2 regions of the Herbiconiux liangxiaofengii genome follow, and region 2 is predicted to be linked to the other one. Evidence: predicted binding sites of a transcription regulator. Region 2 holds the regulator's gene; the other holds the start of a gene.
What was found. Region 2 encodes HrcA, which represses chaperone genes, less so after heat shock. Its sites were predicted from a motif close to TTNGCACTCGNNNNNNNCGAGTGCNAA; they were not measured.
Positions count from the first base shown of each region.

Region 1: the regulator HrcA is predicted to act here: its motif matches at 2,743-2,769, upstream of groES (co-chaperone GroES).

Region 1 covers NZ_JBHFHD010000005.1:199,576-206,899, reverse strand. Annotated here, with positions in the region: gene ACEXOR_RS03355 (ABC transporter substrate-binding protein) at 1-1,079, opposite strand, end outside; gene rarD (EamA family transporter RarD) at 1,290-2,231, opposite strand; gene groES (co-chaperone GroES) at 2,364-2,660, opposite strand; gene ACEXOR_RS03340 (THUMP-like domain-containing protein) at 2,800-3,987, shown strand; gene ACEXOR_RS03335 (DUF4190 domain-containing protein) at 4,043-4,573, opposite strand; gene ACEXOR_RS03330 (DUF4190 domain-containing protein) at 4,690-4,974, opposite strand; gene tsaD (tRNA (adenosine(37)-N6)-threonylcarbamoyltransferase complex transferase subunit TsaD) at 5,051-6,121, opposite strand; gene rimI (ribosomal protein S18-alanine N-acetyltransferase) at 6,118-6,615, opposite strand; gene tsaB (tRNA (adenosine(37)-N6)-threonylcarbamoyltransferase complex dimerization subunit type 1 TsaB) at 6,612-7,223, opposite strand.
Region 2 covers NZ_JBHFHD010000006.1:343,412-350,735, reverse strand. Annotated here, with positions in the region: gene dnaJ (molecular chaperone DnaJ) at 1-867, opposite strand, end outside; gene hrcA (heat-inducible transcriptional repressor HrcA) at 946-1,980, opposite strand; gene ACEXOR_RS05400 (DUF4870 domain-containing protein) at 2,170-2,709, shown strand; gene ACEXOR_RS05395 (putative endonuclease domain-containing protein) at 2,776-3,750, opposite strand; gene hemW (radical SAM family heme chaperone HemW) at 3,880-5,106, opposite strand; gene ACEXOR_RS05385 (DUF1990 domain-containing protein) at 5,110-5,811, opposite strand; gene lepA (translation elongation factor 4) at 5,814-7,324, opposite strand, start outside.

The sequences.
Region 1 (7,324 bases), on a different contig from region 2:
TTGACTGCGTCGTACGACTCCGCGCCGTAGCTGAAGTCCTTCAGGTCGGGGTTCACACCGAGCAGCTTGGCCTTGAACGAGTCGTCAGCCAGAACGCCGGGCAGCGTGCCCTTGGCGCAGTTCAGCGTGCCCTTGTCGAAGTCGGCCGAGTAGTCGGCCAGGTTGCCGTCGACGAAGTACACCTTGCTGCCGTCGAAGCCCTTGGTGCCCACGAGCTCGGGGATGATGACCTTGGTCTGGTCGAAGGCGATCAGCGCGATGGCGTCGGGGTCTTCGGCCACGACGGCGTCGATCTGAGCGCTGAACTGGCTGTCACCCTCGTTGAAGGCCTCGGAGGCCACGATGGTTCCACCGGCGGCCTCGACCGACTTGGTGACGTTCTCGGTCAGGCCCGAGCCGTACGCGTCGTTGAGGTAGATGATGCCGATGTTCGTGGCGCCGTCGCCCACCATCAGGTTGCCGAGCACACGGCCCTGCAGCACGTCGGAGGGAGCGGTACGGAAGTAGTACCCGCCATCGGCGTAGGTGGAGAAGTCGGGCGAGGTGTTGGCCGGCGACACCTGGACGACCTGCGCACCGGTCACCTGGTCGATGAAGGTGAACGACACACCCGACGATGCAGCGCCGACGATGCCTGCGACGCCCTGGCTGAGCAGGTCGGTAGCCGACTGGGTGGCGATGTCGGTGGTGGTGTCACCCGAGTCGCGGTGGATGACCTCGGCGTTGCCGCCGAGGACGCCCGAGGCGGACGCGTTGATCTCGTCGATGGCGAGGTCGACACCGGCGATCTCGGGCGGGCCGAGGTAGGCGAGCGAACCGGTGGTCGGCAGGATCGAGCCGAGCTTCAGGGTCGTCGCGCGGGACTGCGCCGCTTCGGGCGCGGCCGGCGTGATGTCGGCTGCCGCGGTCGCTGCGTCGGGCCCGCAGAGGGCTGCCGCAGCGGTGGTCTCTCCGCCGTCGCTCGCAGGCGTCGATGCGCACGAGGCCAGCAGCAGTGCCGTGGCGCTGAACGCGGCGATGCCGGCAACGATCGAGAGGGGCTTCGAGCGCGAGGCCGTAGCCTTCGCAAATACGCTCATGGTGCTCCTTATGTGAATGTGTGCAGTTTCTCGGCAGACTCGAAGAATCGGCCGTGCATTCACGCTATGGCGTGGAGGACTCAGGAACAATACGCCCGTGTTACAGCCGTGTAACACGGGCCAATCGTTACCTCGCAGTGACCTGGGGAGCGCTCTCAGGCCCGATTTCCGGGTGCCTACGCCGACTCCAACTCGACAGGACGGCGACGATCACGCGCCGGGGCGCGCGGAACGGGCTCCTCGGGCCATGTCGACGATGAGCACGACGACCGCCACCCACACCACCGCGAAGCCCGCCCACCGCTCGGGCGGCATCGGCTCGTGCAGCACGAACACCCCGATGGCGAACTGCAGGATGGGCGCGACGAACTGGATGAAGCCCACGTAGGCCAGTGGCAGCCGTCGCGTGGCCGACGCGAACATCAGCAGCGGCACCGCCGTGGCCACACCGGCGAACAGCATCAATCCCGTGTGCAGTGGGCTCACCGTGCCGAACACGATGCCGCCGGGCAGCACCGAGATGACGACGAGCTGCACCACCGCCACCGGTGTGAGCCATGCGGTCTCCAGCGACAGCCCGCTCACGGCGTCGATGCGAGGCCCGACATGCTTCTTCACCAGGCCGTAGGTACCGAAGGAGCCGGCCAGGACGAGGGCGAGCCACGGCACCGTGCCGTGCCCGATGGCCAGCACCAGCACGGCGACGGCGCTGATGGCGATCGCGACCCACTGCAGCATCCGGAGTCGCTCGCGCAGCACGAGCACACTGAGCAGCACCGTGACGATCGGGTTGATGAAGTAGCCCAGCGACGTCTCGACGACCTGCCCGGAGAGCGTGCCGAGGATGTACGTCTGCCAGTTCACGTAGATGAGCACACCGGCGAGGCCCATCAGCAGCAGCAGTCGCGGTTGGCGGGCGATGGCGCCGAGCGCCCGCCACCCCCGGGTGACGGTGAGCAGCAGCGCGCAGAAGACGAGCGAGAACAGGATGCGCCAGGCCACGATCTCGAACGCCCCGGCCGGCTGCATCAGCAGGAAATAGAGCGGGAAGACCCCCCACAAGATATAGGCGCCGACCGCGTAGAGGATGCCAGAACGGAACCGCTCCGACGCGGAGCCGTGGGGCTGGGAGGGCGAGAGACGGTCGGGCACCGGAGCAGCCTACCGCCGCGGGCGGACCGCCTTGAGACGACGAAACCCCGGGCGGCCAGGCCACCCGGGGTTCACGCGCCGAGATTCAGCGCCGTAAGTCAGCGCGGAGGATTCGACGCCGAGAAGATCGCGTCAGCGAACGACCACGGCGAGCACGTCGCGGGCCGAGAGCACGAGCAGGTCTTCTCCGCCGTACTTCACCTCGGTTCCGCCGTACTTGGAGTAGATGACCTTGTCGCCGACGGCGACGTCGAGCGGGATGCGGTTGCCGTTGTCGTCGATGCGGCCGGGGCCCACCGCGACGACCTCGCCCTCCTGGGGCTTCTCCTTGGCGGTGTCAGGAATGACGAGACCGGAAGCAGTGGTCTGCTCAGCTTCGACCTGCTTGATGACGATGCGATCCTCGAGCGGCTTGATGGAGACCGACACGGTTGACCTCTTCTTTCTCAGTTACAAAACGTCTGGTTAGCACCCTCACGACGAGAGTGCTAAATCGAGTTTAGAGGCTTCGTTGGCACTCCCGCAACGCGAGTGCCAACAATGGCAGGGCGCTTGATAGCGTTGCCGGATGGATTCCGCCGAGCTCTCGCTGCTGCTGACCGCCGAGGGCCTTCGACTGGTCGACTCCCTGCCCGAGTACTCCGCCAAGAACGCCGTGCAGCAGGTGGCCGCCCTCCGGAAGGCGGGCCACTCCCCCGAGCTCGTGGCGGCCGCCCTCACCCAGTCACGCCTGCGCCAGAAGGCCCGCGGCAAGTTCGGCGCGTTCGCCGACCGGCTGCTGTACTCCCAGGCCGGGCTCGAGCAGGCCACCCGGCTGAAGGTCGCCGCGCTGCACGCCGGGCGCTTCCGCGACGCCGGCGCCACCCGCGTGGCCGACCTCGGCTGCGGCCTGGGCACCGATGCCCTCGCCATCGCGGCCCTCGGCATCCCCGTGGTGGCCGTGGAACGCGACGAGATCACGGCCGCCCTCGCCGCCTACAACCTCGCCTCGTTCCCCGATGCCGAGGTGGTGCACGCCGACGCCGAGACATTCTCCCTCGACGGCATCGACGCCGTCTACCTCGACCCGGCCCGCCGTACGGCCGGCACCGGCGAGACCTCCCGGCTCACCCGGCCCGACGACTACTCGCCCTCCATCGACTTCGCCTTCGGCCTCGCCGAGCGGCTGCCCGTGGGGGTCAAGCTCGGCCCCGGGTTCGACCGCGACCTCATCCCCGCCGCCGCCGAGGCCCAGTGGGTGTCGGTCGACGGACAGCTGGTCGAGATGGGGCTGTGGTCGCGCGAACTGGCCCGCCCCGGTATCCGGCGTTCGGCTCTGGTGGTGGGCCCGAACGGTTCGGCCGAGCTCACGGCGGTGGGCGACAGCCCCGACGCCGAGGTGCGCGAGCTCGGCGAGTACGTGTACGAACCGGATGGCGCGGTCATCCGCGCCCGGCTGATCGGTGCCCTCGCGGCCCGCCTCGACACCGGCATGCTCTCGGCCGGCATCGCCTACCTCACCGGCGACAGCCTCGTCGAGTCGCCGTTCGCGTCGGCGTTCCGGGTGCGGGAGCGGCTCCCGGCGAGCGAGACCGCGCTGAAGCGAGCGCTGCGGGAGCGGCGCATCGGCACGCTCGAGATCAAGAAGCGCGGCGCCGACGTCGACCCGGCCGCGCTGCGCACCCGGCTGGCACTGAAAGGCAGCGAGGCCGCCACCCTCATCCTCACCCGGGTCGGCGGGGCGCACGAGGCGCTCCTGGTCGACCGGGTGGGCTGAGGCCGGCGGCCTCGCCCGGCGGGCACGAACCGGAACGACTCGTGCCCCCTGGCGGCTAGTACGTGCTGTACGACCCGTACGCGGCGGTGCCGGCGAACGCGATGGCCAGCACGATGAACACCACGTAGGCGATGATGCCGAGCACCCAGAGCCCGGTGAACACGTACGACAGGATGAGGCCCGCCTTCGCCAGCCCCCGGCCCGACTCACCGGTGCGGTCGATCTGCTTCAGCGATATGTGGCCCGTGACGATGCCGGCCACCGAGAACACGAACGCCAGGATGATCGTGATGATGGCCAGGGTGTTCATGGGCGGGGCGACCGGGCCTTGGTAGCCGCCGTAGTAAGGCTGCTGCTGCGGCTGCTGGTAACCCTGCTGGGGCTGCTGGCCGTAGCCGGGAGCCGGCGGCTGCGACGGGTAGCCCGCGGGCGGCTGGTTCTGCGTGTAGCCGGGCGCGGGGGGCGGCGGCGCGGACTGGTACCCGCCGACCGGAGACTGCGGCTGGCCCGCGGCCGGCGGAGTGACGGGCGGAACGCTCGGCTCGCCTGAGCCCTTGTCGAGGTTGAGGTTGTTGGTGTCGCTCACGGACTGACCCTTTCGTGTCGATGGCAGGGCCCGATCGGAGCTGCCAGATCTTGTGCAAACAAGCCTTGTAACAACAGAGTAGGCGCAGCCGGCCCGATGCCGACTGCGCCGGAGCCTCAGTAGGTGGTGACGGTGCCCTGCCCTGCCGCGACGGCGAAGATGACGATGAAGAGCACGATGTACAGCACGATGCTGACCGCGCCGATGATGACGCCGGCGAGCGCCAGGCCGCGGCCCTTCTCCCCCGTCTTCTTGATCTGGTTGAGCGCGATGGCACCCAGCACGATCGCGATCACGTTGAACGAGAGCAGCGAGATCACGAAGGCGACGATGGCCAGCACGTTGTACTTCTGCTCGACGGGGGCGGCCGAATAGGCGGGGGTGGGGTTGTAGTTCGTCATGGGTCTCCGATGTGCGGATTGACAGTATCGGCACCCATCGTGGCGTGGCTCTGAGTATCTGTCAACGTCGAGCTCGTCAGATGACGCGACCCGGCAGCTCCCCGACCTGGATCTCCGTGACCGGAAGGGTGGAGTCGGCCCCGAACGAGAGATCGCTCGGCCGATGACCGGAGGCCACCAGCTGGGCGCCGAGAGCCGCGATCATCGCGCCGTTGTCGGTGCACAGCGACAACGGCGGGATGCGCAGGGTCACGCCCTGCGTCGCCGCCCGCTCGGCGGCCGCCTCCCGCACCCGCGCGTTCGCCACCACGCCGCCTCCGAGCAGCAGCCGCGGCACCCCGAGCTCGGCGCAGGCGCGGAACGCTTTCGTCAGCAGCACGTCGACCACTGCCTCCCGGAAGCTCGCCGCCACGTCGGCAACCGGCACCTCCTCGCCGGCATCCGTCGTCTTCTCCACCCAGCGGGCGACCGCCGTCTTCAGTCCCGAGAACGAGAAGTCGTACCGGTGCTTCTCGAGGTCTTTCGGCAGCATCAACCCGCGCGGGAACCGGATGGCCGCGGGGTCGCCGCCCACTGCGGCCCGGTCGATCTGCGGGCCTCCCGGGTAGGGCAGTCCCAGGATGCGCGCGACCTTGTCGAAGGCCTCGCCCGCAGCGTCGTCGATGGTCTCGCCGAGCAGTTCCACGTCTCCGGTGAGGTCGCGCACGAGCAGGAGCGAGGTGTGCCCACCGGAGACGAGCAGCGCGATCGTGGGGAATTCGAGCGGTTCGTCGGTCAGCACGTCGGCGCCCACGTGCCCCACCAGGTGGTTCACCGCGTAGAGCGGCCTGCCGGTGGCCACGGCGAGCGCCTTTGCGGCACCGACTCCCACCATCAGCGCGCCCGAGAGGCCGGGGCCGCTCGTCACGGCGATGGCGTCGATCTCGTCGAGCCCGAGTCCGGCCTCGGCGAGCGCCGCCTGAAGCGTGGGGTTCATCGCCTCGAGGTGCGCGCGCGCCGCCACCTCGGGCACCACTCCGCCGTAGCGGGCGTGCTCGTCCATCGACGAGGCGATCACGTTGGCCAGCAACGTGGAACCGCGCACGATGCCCACGCCCGTCTCGTCGCAGGACGTCTCGATGCCGAGCACCACGGGTTCGCGCGTCACGACGGCCTCCTCGCGGGCATCGCCCGCATCACCACGGCGTCGACGCCGTCGGGCTGGTAGTAGTTCGGTCGCACGGCCAGGTCTTCGAAGCCGAGCGAGAGGTAGAGGGAGTGGGCGACGGGGTTGTCGGCCCGCACCTCCAAGAAGATCTGGCGGGCGTCGCGACGCACCGCCTCCGCCATCAGGGCGGCCATCAGAGCCCGGCCGAGGCCCTTGCCCCGGTCGGCCGGGCTCACGGCGATGGTCTGGATGTCGCCGTCACCGGAACCCGGCGGGCAGAGCAGGCCCGCGTAGCCGGCCACCGCATCCGGACTCTCGTCGGCCACGGCCACCAGGTAGAAGCAGTTCGGGTTGCCGAGCTCGCTCGCCATCGATTCCTGCGACCAGGCATCGGTGGTGAACGACGACCGCTCGAGCGCCATGACGGCGTCGAGGTCGGTGGCGACGGCCCGGCGGAGGCGGTAACCGGGAGCGGCGCTGCCGATGTCGCTCATCGGGTCACCCGCTTGCGGGCTCCCGGCACGGTCACGTCGGGCGAGCGCAGGTACAGCGGCTCGGTGTACTCCACGGCCGTTCCCTGCGCCCGGTGCAGCAGAGCAGCCCGCCCCAGCGCACCGGCCGACACCTGTGTGGCGTCGACGCGCTCGAACTCGGGGTAGGGCAGCTCGTCGGGCTTGCAGAGCCCGGGGCCGTCGAGGCGGGCCGGGCCGAGCTCACCGAGGTCGTAGGCCGACCAGTACACCTCCCGGCGACGCGCGTCGGTCACCACGAGCAGGGCACCGCGCGTTCCGGCCGACCACTCCTCGAGCGCCACGGCGTCGTGGCTCACCGCGGGGGTGAGCGGCCGGCCGATGCCGAAGGCGAAGGCCCGTGCCGCGGCGATGCCCACGCGCAGGCCCGTGAAGGGCCCGGGGCCCATGCCGGCCACCACCTCGTCGAGCTCGGCCGGGGCGACCCCGGCATCGGCCAGCACACCGCTGATCAGGTCGCCGATCACCTCGGCGTGCCGCATCGTGTCCTCCGTCGACCGCTCGGCGAGCACGAGGTCGCCGCGCACCACGGCGACCGAGGTTCCGGCGGAGGTGTCGATGGCGAGAAGCACCTGACGAGCCTAACGCCCGTGGCGCATCGACCGGCGGGCGACGGATGCGCGCCGCCGGCACGGTGGCCGGCTCAGCTCCGGCGACCCCGGCCCTCGCCGCG
Region 2 (7,324 bases):
CTCGAGCTCGATGTCTCCGTCGAGCGCCTTGACCGTGGTGGTGGTGCCGAGCACCGCATCCCACATCTGCACCTCGAGGGTGCAGAGCAGATCGTCGTCGTTGCGCGAGAACACGTCGTGGTGACGCACCTTCATCTCGAGGTACACGTCGCCCTGCGGGCCGCCGGCGGGGCCGACCTCGCCCTGGCCGGGCAGCTGCAGGCGCAGCCCGGTGTCGACACCCGCGGGGATGTCGACCGGCAGGGTGCGGCGGGCGCGCACGCGGCCCTGACCCTGGCAGGTGGGGCACGGGTTCGGCATGACGGTGCCGTAGCCGCGGCAGGTGCCGCAGGGTGCGCTGGTCACGACGTTGCCGAGCAGCGACCGGACGGTGCGCTGGATCGACCCCGAGCCGTGGCAGATGTCGCACGTGACGGGAGCGGTTCCCGGCGCGCAGCACGACCCGGTGCAGGTCTCGCAGAGCACGGCGGTGTCGACCTCGATGTCGCGGTGCGTGCCGAAGATCACCTCGCCGAGGTCGACCTCCACGCGCAGCAAAGCATCCTGGCCCCGCTCGGCGCGCGACTTCGGGCCGCGGCTGCCGCCGCCCTGCCCGCCGAAGAAGGTCTCGAAGATGTCGCCGAAGCCGCCGAAGTTCTGTCCGCCTCCGCCACCGAAGCCCTGCTGCGGGCCACGGTCGTAGTCGCGGCGCTGGCCAGGGTCGCTCAGCACGTCGTAGGCGTGGGTGACCTGCTTGAACGTCTCCTGGGCCTCCGGGCTCGGGTTCACGTCGGGGTGCAGCTCGCGCGCGAGCCGGCGATAGGCCTTCTTGATCTCTTCGGGCGTCGCCTCACGCGAGACGCCCAGCACGTCGTAGTGGTCAGCCACCAGGGGCTTCTCCTTCGTTGTCGCTTCTGTCGCTTCGAATCGAAAAGATGAAAATCGGATGCCGCGGCCGGCCGCGGGTCAGCTCGCGCTGCCGGTCTCGCCCAGCGTGCGGGAGAGGTAGCGCGCCACCGCCCGCACCGCGGAGATGTTGCTGGAGTAGTCCATGCGGGTGGGGCCGAGAACCCCGAGCCGCGACACGGCGCTGCCGATGCCCGTGTAGCCGCTCGCGAGAATCGACGTCTCGCCCAGCCCGAACGATTCGTTCTCGCGGCCGATCGAGACCACGAGGCCGCGCTGGTCGGCCTCGAGCTCGCTGAACAGACGCAGCAGCACCACCTGCTCCTCCACCGCCTCGAGCACGGGGAGGATGCTGCCGTGGAAGTCGCCCTCGGTACGCACGAGGTTGGCCGCACCGGCGATGAGGAGTTTCTCCTGCCGGTTGGCGGAGACCTGCTCCTTCAGCGTGGCGGCCACCACGGATGCCGTCGCCGCCTGCGCGGCCGGGAAGCGGTCGGCCACCGCGTCGAGCACGCCCGCCGCCTCGATCAGCCCGCGGCCCCCCGCGGCCTCGTTGAAGCGCTGGCGCAACTGCCCGATCAACTCGTCGTCGACATCGCCCGGCACATCGACGATGCGCTGCTCCACGTGGCCGCTGTCGGTGATGATCACCGTCATGAGCTTGCGCGGTGCGAGCGCCACCACCTCGATGTGACGCACGCGCGCCTGCGAGCGCAGCGGGTACTGCACGAGCGCGACCTGATGGGTGAGCTGCGAGAGCAGCCGCACGGTGCGCGCGAGCACGTCGTCGACGTCGACCGAGGAGTCGAGGAAGGCCTCGATCGCGTGACGCTGGGCCGAGGTGAGCGGACGCATCTCGGAGAGATGGTCGACGAACAGGCGGTAGCCCTTGTCGGTGGGGATGCGACCGCTCGAGGTGTGCGGTGCCGCGATCAGCTCCTCCTCCTCCAGCAACGCCATGTCGTTGCGGATGGTGGCGGCGGAGACACCGAAGGAGTGGCGTTCGGCGATGCTCTTCGAGCCCACCGGCTCGCGGGAGGCCACGTAGTCCTGCACGATCACGCGGAGCACTTCGAGGCTGCGTTCGGAGACCATCGATCCACCTCACCTCTCGCTGCGCGTGCTCCGCAGGTTGGCACTCAACCTGCCTGAGTGCCAATCATATCGCGCCTGGGCTGAGGCGGGTTCGTGACACAGTGAGCGAAAATCATTGCTTGGGCTTACCCCTGCCGCTATCTTGGCTTGCGTACCACCCCCAGAACATCCGTCTGAAAGGCGCGAGACATGACCGACCCCAACGCAACGCCGAACGATCCGGCCTCAGGCCAGCCGACGCCGCCCTCGGGTCAGCCCACGCCGCCGCCCGGCTACCAGGCTCCCCCGCCCGGGTACCAGGCCCCGCCGCCCGGCTACCAGGCTCCGCCGCCCGGCTCGAACTACCAGCAGCCCGCTGGCTACCAGCAGCCCGTCGCCGGCGCACCGCTGTCGCAGGCCGACGACAAGCAGTGGGCGTTCCTCGCCCAGCTCGGCGGCATCCTCGGCTTCCTTCCGCCGCTGATCATCTGGCTGGTCTTCAAAGACCGCGGCCCCCTCACCAACCAGGAGGGCAAGGAGTCGCTGAACTTCCAGATCACGGTGGCGATCTTCGTGGTGGGCCTCTACATCGTCGGCACCATCACTGCCTTCATCTTCATCGGCTTCCTGTTCTACTTCCTCGCCTGGGCCGCTCAGATCGCAGGCGTCGTGTTCGCGATCGTCGCGGGCGTGAAGGTGAACGGCGGCGGCACCTACCGCTACCCCTTCAACTTCCGCTTCATCAAGTAACTCCGGCCTCGCCGAGTTTCACCGAAATGCCCCCTCAGAATTCCTGAGGGGGCATTTTGGCGTACCTCAACGGGGGCGCCAGCCCCGGGAGTACAGGGCGCGCTCCACCCGCGACACCTCAGCGGGAAGGGTGGCGAGGGCCTCCTTGCGGATGCGGACGACGAGCTGACCCGCGTGCTGGAACTCCTCGATACGCCGTTCGTCGCGAGCGTACTGCGAGTCGTCCAGACGGTGTTGCTCGCCGTCGTACTCGACGATCACCCTGAACCCGGGAAACTGCAGGTCGGCCCGGCCGATGAAGCGACCTCTTGCGTCGAACACAGGTTCGTTCAGCACCGGTTCGGGAAGGCGCCGCCGCGCGATCGCCAGGCGCACGAGCGTCTCGGGTCGCGACTCGGCGCCGTCGCGAAGCATCGGCAGCGCCACTCGCGCCGCTGCCACCCCGCGACGGCGGAATCCCGCGTGCACCCTGGCGGCCAGGCCGTCGACGTCGACGTAGGGGCGCCCGTCGGCCTGGGCGACGTGTCGCGGAGTCAGCACGAAGTGGTCTCCGGCCGCGACCAGGTCGTCGAGACCGCGGAACTCGCCGCTCGCCCGGTGACTGCTCACCAGGATGTCGGCCAGGTCGCACCAGGTACCCGCCGGGTCGGACACCGGAAAGCCATGCCGTTCGACCACTCGCACGGAGTCGGGATCGAGACGGTGCCCGACTACCCCGCGGCCGGCCGGAGCCCGGCGGGGAGCCAGGGTGGAGACGTGCAGGGCGGCATCCGTTCGCTCGAAGCGACTCGGCAGCGGGCACCCCCACAGCACGGCGGCCGTGGTGTGGGTGAAGAAGTCGCCTGGCCGCAGGCGCACGGCGTAGGCGCGGCACCGCTCGAGCACCGAGTCGACCGAGCCCTCGCGGGCCCGCACGCCGTGGAAGGGCCGCTCGAGGTCGGCCGCGAGCAGGCGCTTCGCGCCGAGCCCGGCGCCGCGCCCCTCGGCCACGCTGAACGGAACGGAGGCGAGCTCCGGCGGCAGTTCACTTCGACGACGCATCCGCACATGGTGCCCGAACCTGCCCGCGGGTGCAGAAGTTCTCCACAGCCCCCGCCGAGTTGCGCCAAATCGCCCCTTCGCGGCCCGCGAGGGGGCGATTTGGCACAACTCGGCGAGAGGGAGGGGGCCTCAGGTGAGGCGGCGCACCACGGCGTCGGCCAGGAGACGGCCCTTCAGGGTGAGGGTGAGCTCGCCCCCGAGGGCCGAGCGGCCGTCGACGAAGCCGTCGGCGATGAGCGAGGCCACCTCACGCCGGGGTTCCGGGGCGAGCGAGTCGACCCGCAGTGCTCCGCGCACCCGGGTGAGCAGCAGGATGCGCTCCAGCTCGTGCGTGGCCTCGTCGATGGTCTCGCGGCCCGCGGCCGGCGACTCCCCCGCCGCCATCCGCTGCGCGTACGCCGCCGGGTGCTTCACGTTCCACCACCGGGTGTCGCCCACGTAGCTGTGCGACCCGGGGCCGATGCCCCACCAGTCGTGCCCCACCCAGTAGCCGAGGTTGTGACGCGAGCGTGTGGCGGGGTCGGTGGAGAAGTTGCTCACCTCGTACCAGTCGTAGCCCGCGGAGGCGAGCACCGCATCCGCTCGCTCGTACATGTCGGCCTGCAGATCGTCCGAGGGCTGCGCCACGACGCCCGAGCGGATCTGGCGCGCGAGCTTCGTGCCGTCCTCGACGATCAGCGCGTAGGCCGAGACGTGGTCGGGTCGCTCCGCCACCACGGCGTCGAGCGACCGCTGCCAGTCGTCGAGGGTCTCGCCGGGCGTGCCGTAGATGAGGTCGAGGCTCACCTGCAGCCCCGCATCCTTCGCCCAGCGCACCACCTCGGGAACCCGCGCGGGGTCGTGGGTGCGCTCCAGCGTGGCCAGCACGCTCGGCACCGCCGACTGCATGCCGAAGCTCACCCGGGTGAAGCCCGCGTCGGCGAGCGTCTGCAGGTAGGCGGCGTCGACGGAGTCGGGATTGGCCTCGGTGGTGATCTCGGCATCGGGGGCGAAGCCCCAGGTGTCCCGCGCCGCCGACAGCATGCCGGCCAGCTGCTCGGCGGGCAGCAGCGTGGGGGTACCGCCGCCGAAGAAGACCGTCGACACCGGACGGGCCGCGTACCCCGAGGCCTCGAGCACCCGCGCTCCGAAGCCCATCTCGGCGATGGCCTGCTGCCAGTAATCGGCTTGCTTGACACCGCGCAGCTCGGTGGACGTGTACGTGTTGAAGTCGCAGTAGCCGCAGCGCACCCGGCAGAACGGCACGTGCACGTAGAGACCGAAGTCGCGGTGGGCGGTTCCGGATGCGCGGGAGACAGGCGGCGGCAGCAGACCGTCGGCGGGCGCCGGGTCGCCGAGCGGGAGCGCGGAGGGCACGCGTCAGCGCCGGGCGGCTGAGCCGGACCGAGGGGCCGAGCCGGACATGCTCGGCATCAGCGAACGGAGGTACCGCTTGGTGTACCGCCACTGCATGAACCGGAGCACAGGCATCCCGAGCCGGTAGAACCAGGTGCTGGGGCGCGAGAACGCGCGGATGACGATCCACACCGAGTCGTCGGAGAGGTGCTCGACCACGAAGCTCTCCTCGCCCGACTCGGGATGCCCGGGCAGGGTGCCGTAGGCGAAGCCCCGGCGGCCGGGCTCGTCGACGAGGTACACCACGCGGATGGGCGCGTGCACCTTGAGCCCGAACGTGGAGATGGTGAGCACGGCCGTGGCGCCGGCGGAGACGAGCGGCGTGCCGTCTTCGCCGTAGGCCTGCTCAGGGGTCGACGAGCGCGGACCGAGAGGCCGGCCGGTCTCGTCGTAGCGGAGCCCGGCGTAGTCGCCGCCCGTCGGAGCGGGCAGGGCCACGTCGCCCACCGTGATGCCGGCTCCGCGCTGCACGCCCCAGGCCATCAGGCGGGCCGAGGCCTTCTCGAAGCGGGCCTCGCCACTGCCGAGCCGGGCCCTGGCCTGCATGGGCCGGAAGCCGCGCGGCGGGAAGTACATCAGGTCGGGCGCCTGCGTGGCTCCGACGGCGGCGTAGCTCAGGGGCTGCTCCGACACCGCCTCGGCGGGCGAGGGAAGAGTGGCCGACACGGCTACTTCTTCTCCTTCTTCTCGACGTCGCCGGAGAGGGCGGCGATGAAGGCCTCCTGCGGCACCTCGACGCGGCCCACCATCTTCATGCGCTTCTTGCCCTCCTTCTGCTTCTCGAGCAGCTTGCGCTTGCGGCTGATGTCACCGCCGTAGCACTTGGCGAGGACGTCTTTGCGCATGGCGCGGATGGACTCGCGGGCGATGATGCGCGCCCCGATGGCCGCCTGGATGGGCACCTCGAACTGCTGGCGCGGGATGAGCTCGCGCAGCCGCCCGGTCATCAGCACGCCGTAGGCGTAGGCCTTGTCGCGATGCACGATGGCGCTGAACGCGTCGACCTGCTCGCCCTGCAGCAGGATGTCGACCTTCACGAGGTCGGCCTCCTGCTCGCCAGAGGGCTCGTAGTCGAGGCTGGCGTAGCCCGCCGTCTTCGACTTGAGCTGGTCGAAGAAGTCGAACACGATCTCGCCGAGCGGCATCGTGTACTTGATCTCCACCCGGTCCTCGCCGAGGTAGTCCATGCCCTGCAGGATGCCGCGGCGGCCCTGGCAGAGCTCCATGATGGTGCCCACGTAGTCCTTCGGCGCCAGGATGGCCGCGTTCACCACGGGCTCCTTGACGTTCAGGATCTTGCCGCCCGGGAACTCGCTCGGGTTGGTGACCGTGACGGTCTTCTTGTCTTCGGTGGTGACCTCGTAGATCACGCTGGGGGCGGTGGCGATGAGGTCGAGGTTGAACTCGCGCTCGAGCCGCTCGGTGATGATCTCAAGGTGCAGTAGGCCCAGGAATCCGCAGCGGAAGCCGAAGCCGAGCGCCACCGAGGTCTCGGGCTCGTAGACGAGCGCGGCGTCGCTGAGCTTGAGCTTGTCGAGCGCCTCCCGGAGCACCGGGTAGTCGCTGCCGTCGATGGGGTACAGGCCGCTGAAGACCATCGGGAGGGGCTCGGTGTAGCCGGGCAGCGCATCCGTCGCCGGCTTGTGGGCCGTGGTGACGGTGTCGCCCACCTTCGACTGGCGCACGTCTTTCACACCGGTGATGAGGTAGCCCACCTCGCCGACACCGAGGCCCTGACTGGGCGCGGGCTCGGGGCTGGAGACGCCGATCTCGAGGATCTCGTGGGTGGCGCGGGTGGACATCATCTGGATGCGCTCGCGCGGGCTGAGCTTTCCGTCGATCATGCGCACGTAGGTGACCACGCCGCGGTAGGCGTCGTAGACGGAGTCGAAGATCATGGCGCGGGCCGCGGCATCCGGATCGCCCACCGGAGCGGGGATGAGCTGCGTGACGCGGTCGAGCAGCGCCTCGACGCCGAGGCCCGTCTTACCCGAGACGCGCAGCACGTCGGCCGGGGCGCCGCCGATGAGGCTCGCCAGCTCGGCGGCGTACTTCTCGGGGTCGGCGGCCGGCAGGTCGATCTTGTTCAGCACCGGGATGATGGTGAGGTCGTTCTCGAGGGCGAGGTAGAGGTTCGCGAGCGTCTGGGCCTCGATGCCCTGCGCGGCGTCGACCAGCA